One region of the Shewanella sp. A22 genome, then DNA from elsewhere that is predicted to be linked to it. Evidence: predicted binding sites of a transcription regulator. Region 1 holds the regulator's gene; the other holds the start of a gene.

Region 1 (4,436 bases):
GACCTGATGGAGTGCCGCCTCTGAGTTCATTTTCACGGTAATGACTTGGTGGGCCGTAGGTAGAAGGACGACGGCCGATAGAAAGATAAGTGCCGCTACCGTTGATGTCTTTCCAGTTAAAATAGGCGCGTTCTACTTTGAGCTCATCGCCACTGGTGCTGCCGCTACTGGTGCCGTCCATGGTGAATGAATTCCATGAGTCAAACACTTTAACTCCTGCTGAGTCGCCCCAGCTCTTAAACATGGTTAAACGGCCTGCAAAGCTGACGTTGTCCCAGACTTTTGCATCAATATTTAGGCGTAATCGTGTGGTGTAAAAGATATCGTTATCAATATCTTGTTGGGTTTTTTGGCCTAGCATCATAGGCATAACCCCTTGTAGCATACCGCTTTGAAATGCGCTGGCTAAATCAGGATTTGCCATCATCATTTGGCCTAATGGTGAGCTGGCACTATTAGGGTCGCCAAACGCGCCTGACATGGCCTTTGCGCCAAAATCAGAAAAGTTGACGTTCATGGCTGGGTTCCAAGTAACATTTTGATAATGTAATGAATGTGCCTTGGTTCTAAAGTCACCTGTAATGGATATTCTGTCTAATGCGGTGTGACGTTCGGTTTTATCAACCCGTGAATTTAAGTCGTCTAGCTCGTCGGTAATGCTGGCAAGCTGCTGTTTAAGATCGGCAATTTTTTGTGCATCTGTGTCTGCCGCTAGGCTAGCGCCACTCATAAAGAGCGCGTTAGCAACAAGTATTGATATAAGAGTTCTCATGGCCTTTCTCCCCCGATTCACCAAAAAAGTAGGTTTATTTGGCAAATTTTTACTGTAAGAATCCCTGAGGCTAAGCCCCACTATTTTTCGGTTTGTTGACTGGCTGATGTTTTCGCTTAAGACGAAAAGCGACTCAGCATTGATGATTTAGCCGCAGGTTGCTGGTTGGTCAGAGTCGGCGGCGTGGTCATACAAGAACTGTTGAATGTCTTTCAGATCTTTTTCTGATAAGGCTTCAAAAACGGCAGGTTTTGCTTTGTGTTTATCGCGAGTAAAAAATCGATCCCATTGGCTCATGGTTTTGGTCATTGGGGTAAGTTCAGGGCCTTCACTGCCAGCACTGTGGCAGGCTTTACATTCTTTTTTGTACAAGTGTTTGCCTTTTTTAGGGTTACCACCATCGGCAGCCATAGCTTGGCTTCCGAATGATAATGCTATGGCGACTGCGATACCAACTTTTACGTATGTGTTCATCATTTTATCCTCATAGAGCTTTTATAGGTGGAGCGTTAGCAACTTGTTTTATTCTTTGCTGTGAATAATGTTACCTAAAAGTAGATAGTGTTAATTTGAAGTAGATCATATCCATGAGAAAAATCTAATTGAAAAAAAGTTAATTGAAAAAAATCTAATGAACTAGTGTGATATTGATCGGTTGCATAGCGGTATTTTGTTTGCTAGGGGAGTGAAAGTGCGGCAATCGCTCTATGTTGTGTTGATATCGTGGGAAACAGATAGCAGAATAATAAATGAGTGCCTAGGCGCGATATTAGTTCATCAATGCGTTGGTTGATTTAATGACTAATACCGTGGCACTGATGCTACACAATATTAGGGTGGCGGTGCGGGTTTTGTTTTTATCGACATGGTTAATTAACTGGCCTGATACCAAGTAACCAGCAACGACCGAGGGTAATAGCATTAACGATAACCACAAGTGTTTTACTTCAACTAAGCCGACGATGGCTAGAATGGCTAAAGCAATTAATGAACTAAATACAAAAAAGGCTGACAATGCAGCTCTAAATTGGTTGGCATCTTGTCCGGCAAGTAAAATGGCCATTGGTGGGCCACCAATGGCAGCTATGTTGCCAAAAATACCTGAAAAAATACCCGCGATGAATAAACTAATGCGATTAATTGGCGCCGTGATTCGATAAACACTCAGGATAACGGCAATAAATACAATAGCGGCAATGATGAGTCCTAAAATAGCTTGAGGGGCAAACATTAATAACCCTGCGCCTAAAAAACCACCTGGCACCCGCCCAAGTAAGGCATATTGCAAGCCATTAAATTGCAGGTGGCCGCGCTCTCTAAATAAGGTCATTGCTGAGATGGAAAACCCCATTACAATAATAGGAACAGGTACAAGTTGGGGGTTAACGATATACAATAGAGGGCTTGCAACAACGGCCAACCCAAAACCAATTAAACTTTGGGTTAGCGCGCCAAAAAAAACGATAACTGATGCCAGTATCAACGTTGTTGGATCGATAAATGACAGCATAAGTTCTCTATAAAAACATCACTGCTTCTTAGGGCAGCTTCTATGTCGGTGAGGTAGAAACTAAATTGTGAGTTATTCGAGTTCTTCCCACTCGATACCCATATCATCCATTAGTTTCTTTGCTTCACTCGGAATACTATCAGGTTCATCTTTTGATAAATCACCGTCGTGAGGTAATGGTTGTCCCGTATATGCATGTAAAAAAGCTTCGCATAGCAGTTCACTATTGGTAGCATGGCGCAGATTATTTATCTGGCGACGCGTACGCTCATCTGTGAGTACTTTTAATACTTTTAAAGGGATAGAAACCGTAATTTTTTTTACTTGTTCATTCTTTTTGCCATGTTCGGCATATGGGCTGATATATTCGCCATTCCATTCAGTCATTAACTTACCCTTAACGATAAATACGCTGCAGATTTTAAACCGTTACAATCTCTAGTCAAATTATTGCTGTTATTTTGTCGTGATTGCAAATAGATTTCTTGATGTTTAGACGTCTAAATGGCTATTCTTGTTGACGGATGAAGAACTCTTCGGTAAATTTGGACGTCTAGACATCTCTTTGTGTGTTTGTGACATTTTAGGAATCCATTATGACTAAGCTTCAAAGCGCCACATTGGCCGTTCGCCAAGGTATTGAAACAGACACACAACATGGTGCTGTAGTACCACCGATTTATTTATCGACCAACTATTCTTTTAATGGTCATCAACACCCTAGGGAATTTGACTACAGTCGGTCGGGTAATCCTACACGCTGCATTTTAGGGGAAGCTCTCGCCAAACTTGAGCAAGGTGCTACCGGTGTGGTGACATGCACTGGCATGGCCGCGATTACATTGGTGACTAGCTTGCTTGGCCCAGATGATTTATTGGTTGTGCCGCACGATTGTTATGGTGGCAGTTATCGTTTATTTACTAATTTGGCCAAAAAAGGCCAATTTAAGCTGTTAGTCGTTGACCAAACCGATGTACAAGCATTGAATCAAGCTATTGCGCAAAAACCTAAAATGGTGTGGTTAGAAACACCATCTAACCCTTTACTGCGTGTGGTCGACATTGTTGAAATTAGTCAAGCTTGCCATGCTGTTGGCGCATTAGTCACGGTAGATAACACCTTTTTGTCTCCAATATTACAGCAACCATTGTTGCTGGGTGCCGACATTGTGATCCATTCAACCACTAAATACATAAATGGTCACAGTGATGTAGTGGGTGGTGCTGTTGTGGCTAAAGATCCTGAATTAGGCGAGTTACTGCATTGGTGGTCTAATACTCTGGGTTTAACAGGTTCAGCATTTGACAGCTACTTAACTTTGCGCGGCTTGCGTACGCTTTCGGTACGCATTCGAGAGCATCAACGCAATGCACAAAAAATAGTTGAGTTGCTTAATAGCAGTCATGTTGTTGCCAAGGTTTACTACCCAGGATTAAAAGACCATCCAGGTCACGAAATTGCGGTAAAACAACAACAAGGCTTTGGCGCTATGTTAAGTTTTGAATTAATTGGCGGCGAGGCTGAAGTCGTGGCCTTTTTACAGGGCTTGTCTTTGTTTAGTATTGCTGAAAGTTTAGGCGGAGTGGAAAGTTTAGTAGCCGTTCCGGCCACAATGACCCATAGAGCAATGGCTCCAGAAGCAAGGCAAGAGGCTGGTATTAAAGAGACTTTATTGAGATTATCTGTAGGTATAGAAGATGCAGATGATCTCCTTGCCGATCTCAATGCAGGGTTAGCCGCCGTCGCGGCAATTAAATAAGCTTAATTTCAGTTTATGTTCGCTGTAGTTTAAGCGAAATAAAGTAAAATAGCAGTCGCACAAAAAAGTCGTAGTTGTTTAAGGAGTTAGTAATGGCGCGAGGTCATTTACATAAGTTTGGTGGTTCTAGTTTAGCGGATGCTGATTGTTATCGCCGTGTTGCTCATATTTTACTTACCCATGGCCATAGTGATGATCTTGTTGTGGTGTCTGCTGCAGGTAAAACCACTAACTTCTTATACAAATTACTGAGTCTGCGTGAAAGTGGTCAATTATGGCAAGAAGAGTTGCAGGTACTTGTGAGCTACCAGCAAACCTTAATTGAACAATTATTGTCAAACGAGCAAGCGCGAGATTTGCGTGAACGTTTATCGACCGATAAATCTCAATTAGT
Region 2 (4,436 bases), on a different contig from region 1:
ACTTTTCAGCCACTTTAACCGCCGCTAAAACCTCTTCACGATAACGTTCAAATAATTTGGCTTCATCAGCTTCGGTTAGCCAATCTTTATTCACCATCCATAATTTAAAGCGTTTTACTGGATCGTGTTGTTGCCATTTTGCTTCTTCATCTTTTGAGCGATACCCTGATGGATCGTCTGATGATGAATGCGCACCTAATCGGTATGTCATGGCTTCAATTAATACTGGGGCATTGTGCTCTAATGCATGGGCTCGAGCTTGTTGTGTTGCGGCCAATACTGCAAGCATATCGTTTCCGTCGACACGTATGGTGTGCATACCATAACCCACACCACGACTAGCAATACCATTGCCGGCAAATTGCTCTTCAGTAGGAGTAGAAATAGCATAACCATTGTTACGGCAAAAAAAGATGGTTGGAGACTTAAGGACCGCAGCCATGTTTAAACCGGCATGGAAATCACCTTCAGAGGCTGCGCCTTCACCAAAGTAACAAATAGCAACATTACGTTTGCCTTGTAGCTTCATGCCATAAGCAACACCTGTCGCCTGTGGGATTTGCGTTGCCAATGGTGATGAAATGGTCTGGTAATTCAGTTCACGGCTACCGTAATGGATCGGCATTTGACGGCCTTTACCTAAATCTTTCTCATTACTGAACATTTGGTTCATAAATTGTTCAGTAGAAAAGCCGCGATAACGTAAAGATGCGTGTTCACGGTATTGAGCCAAAATCACATCGTCTTTATCTAGTGCCGCGGTACTACCAATGATTGCGGCTTCTTCACCAGTACAAGTCATGTAGAAACTGATACGGCCTTGTCTTTGTGCGCCTAACATGCGCTCGTCTAATACCCGCGTAAACACACAAGTGTCAAATATTTTATCGGCCAAGGTTTTGTCTATAATGGGCAGAACCGCATTCTCATACGTCGTGCCGTCGGCCTGCAAAATACGCAAAATGGGAATGTGCAATGATGCTTTGTCTAAGAAGCTGACACGATGCACTGTTTCATTGGTCAGTGGTGCGTTGCTCATATTATGCTCTTGTTATTGGTGAGCCATGTTCAACATAAACACGGCTCTATTTATACTATGCGAGTAGACATTACGTTAACGTAAACTACCTATCAATACCTACTTTAATTGTAAACGCATTTTACTCACGATTAATATGTATATATTGCTTTACGACTATACAATTGGCTCGTTAGGTGCTGGTACCAAACATAGCACTGTACGTTGTCCTATAGGTACATTTGCATTCGGAAATACGATTGCTTCTTGTGGGTGTTCAACTGAAATGACATTACCGCCTTCTGTCGCTAACACTTCACCTTGATTAAAGGCACTGAAGTTTTCTGCATCACCAGCAAAACTAAACTCAAAATCATCAAAGTGCTTATTAATAGAGCGCGATACTTTATATAAGTTCACCTTATTTACATCAAACGGTGATACTTCAAGCGCCACTTGAGTGATTAACTGTTCAAGCATAATGCGGGTTTGTTCGAAACGGCTCATGTCATTTTCTCCAAATGGCATGACTTTACCTAATTCAACCGTAAAAGCATCGGCATTAAATTGGTGTGATGAGTAGTAACTGAATGTCGTCGTCGGTTCATGATGAAACAATATGGTGTTCACCCCGCAGTCTGCCAGAAACATTATTTGTTCCGCACTAAATGCGCGTCCGGGTCTATAAGGATATATGGCAAATTTTTCATGTTTCGATGCACGAATCGCGGTATGCAAATCATAATGAATACGTTGGCGATCGGTATGTGCAGTAAAGAAATCAGCCACGTATTGTTCTAGCGCCTTGGCACGATGACGCTCTGGATGACTTAACCCCTCACCCTTTGAATGCGCGCCGCTAAATAAACGATTCATGTTTTCGTCAATAAAACGCGTTTTGTTGATAATGGCAGCAGGATTACCAATTAAAAACAAACAACGTTGTCGAGCGATAATTTTTTCGCTCAACAAATCAATAATTAATTGGTTACAGATTTCAATCGGCGCAGTTTCGTTACCATGGACTGCGCTGGATAATACAACATCTTTGGTTGACGGTTGATTAGGGGTAAATTTTATTACCCCAGTATCAAGTACATCTACTTGAGTATGATCACCTAGCATAAAATCGTAACTGCCATTTATCCCGTCAGGATTGGCTAAGGTGTAAGCTAAAAAATCTTTATCTTTCATTAGGCTAGATAACACTATCAACTCCTTGAAAATTTATTATACGGCATGATTAAGTTGGTTTTGTACGGCCACTTAATGATTGATAATCTGATATGCCTATTTTTATCTGCGGATTCTAGCATAGGCAACAATAATTTTAATGAAGGCATATGATAGATTTATTTAATAATTAAAGTTTGCTTGCAAAACTTCACAATATTCAACACAATTATAGCCATCTAGACATCTGTAGTGAATTTTCAAGGATATCTCATGGCATTAGCAACATTTGGAGCAGGCTGTTTTTGGGGCGTAGAGCATTTTTTTCGTGAAATTAACGGCGTCATTAATGCAACGTGTGGCTATATGGGCGGCAAAGACAGTGCAACTTCGTATAAAGAAGTGAAAACGGGCTTAACCGGCCACGCTGAAGTGGTACAAGTTGAATTTAACCCTGAAGTCGTTAGTTATAACGATTTGTTGGATACATTTTGGAAAAATCATAACCCAACTATGCTGAATATGCAGGGTGGCGACATTGGCACTCAATATCGCAGCACAATATTTTTCCATGATAAAGAACAAAAAGCCCAAGCAGAAAGTTCAAAATTGGCATTAGCCCGCAGTGGAAAATGGGGCCAACGACATATTGTGACCGAAATAGTGCCAATACAAACATTTCATGTTGCTGAAGAATATCATCAGAATTATTTAGAAAAAAATAATTTACCTACTTGTCATTTGGTGTACTAAGCCAAAGTTCGCGAGCAAATACGCTTAAACTAAAGTCGTTTCAAGTGATGTTCACCATTACCTCCTTGAAACGGAATATTTACACAATAGATAACGGCAATCGATTTCCTACACTTAACTTCACTTTACCCGCAGAGTTAAATTCCATACAATTCCATGCAAATTGCTTAAGGCATGTTATCGGAGAACAAAATCATGAGTGAAGCTCGTCACGTTAACCTATTAATATTAGGTTCTGGCCCTGCCGGCTATACCGCTGCAGTTTATGCTGCACGTGCAAATTTAAATCCTGTGATGATTACAGGTATGCAACAAGGTGGTCAATTAACCACGACTACTGAAGTTGAAAATTGGCCAGGCGATGCCGAAGACTTAACGGGCCCTGCATTAATGGAACGTATGCAAAAACATGCGGAAAAGTTTGATACTGAAATTATTTTCGATCACATCAACGAAGTCACGTTAACCGAGCGCCCTTTCCGTTTAAAAGGCGACAATGGTGAATTTACCTGTGATGCGTTAATCATTGCAACTGGTGCATCGGCTAAATATTTAGGCCTTCCATCTGAAGAAGCTTTTATGGGCCGTGGTGTGTCAGCCTGTGCAACCTGCGATGGTTTCTTTTATCGTAACCAAAAAGTGGCAGTGATTGGTGGCGGTAATACCGCTGTTGAAGAAGCGCTTTATTTAAGCAACATAGCTTCTGAAGTTCATTTAATCCACCGTCGCGATACTTTCCGTTCAGAAAAAATTCTGATCAATCGCCTAATGGACAAAGTGGCTAACGGTAATATCATTTTGCATCTTGACCAAACACTTGAAGAAGTGACTGGTAACGACATGGGTGTAACTGGTCTTAAGACGAAAAGTACTAAAGATGGTTCAGTAAGCGATCTTGAAGTAGCGGGTGTATTTGTGGCCATTGGTCACAGCCCAAATACGGGTATTTTTGCAGGCCAATTAGAAATGAACCACGGTTATCTAAAAGTAAACAGTGGCTTACAAGGCAATGCAACGCAAACTAGCATTGAAGGCGTGTATGCTTGTGGTGACGTAATGGACCAACATTACCGCCAAGCAATCACCTCTGCGGGGACGGGGTGCATGGCTGCGTTAGATGCAGAGCGCTTCCTTGACGCTCAAAAATAATCACCCCGCTAACGCGAGACAAAAAAGAGCAGTTTATCTGCTCTTTTTTATTGTCTAATAAATACCTAAATGGGATATGCACTAGGGTCTGTTGATCTTTGCTGGTTAAATTTCGTTCGAGTTAAAAACGTTTTTATCGAGGCGAATGGATTGATGCCTAGTCATCTAAGCAAAATTCATTCAACAATGAGTAAAACGTTTTTAACCGAACCCTTCGGGCAGCGTTTGTTGGTCATTTTTACTGCGTTATCGACTTTTTATGTAGAATAACTACACCACAAAGTCTCTGCCGCGCAATTATAAATGTGAGTAATGACCAACAATTCGCTGCAAAAACAACCTT

Evidence for each region. The regulator MetJ, encoded in region 1, represses methionine synthesis genes. The targets are predictions, from matches to a motif close to TAGACGTCTAGACGTCTA.
Region 2: the regulator MetJ is predicted to act here: its motif matches at 2,424-2,441, upstream of msrA (peptide-methionine (S)-S-oxide reductase MsrA).

The regions. Positions count from the first base shown of each region.
Region 1 is NZ_JBSQBN010000013.1:34,345-38,780, reverse strand. It holds gene ACWXWT_RS04355 (DUF3373 domain-containing protein) at 1-772, opposite strand, end outside; gene ACWXWT_RS04350 (c-type cytochrome) at 920-1,249, opposite strand; gene ACWXWT_RS04345 (sulfite exporter TauE/SafE family protein) at 1,542-2,282, opposite strand; gene metJ (met regulon transcriptional regulator MetJ) at 2,355-2,669, opposite strand; gene metB (cystathionine gamma-synthase) at 2,879-4,042, shown strand; gene ACWXWT_RS04330 (bifunctional aspartate kinase/homoserine dehydrogenase II) at 4,135-4,436, shown strand, end outside.
Region 2 is NZ_JBSQBN010000123.1:5,438-9,873, reverse strand. It holds gene ACWXWT_RS17115 (thiamine pyrophosphate-dependent dehydrogenase E1 component subunit alpha) at 1-1,039, opposite strand, end outside; gene astE (succinylglutamate desuccinylase) at 1,196-2,227, opposite strand; gene msrA (peptide-methionine (S)-S-oxide reductase MsrA) at 2,465-2,944, shown strand; gene trxB (thioredoxin-disulfide reductase) at 3,140-4,093, shown strand.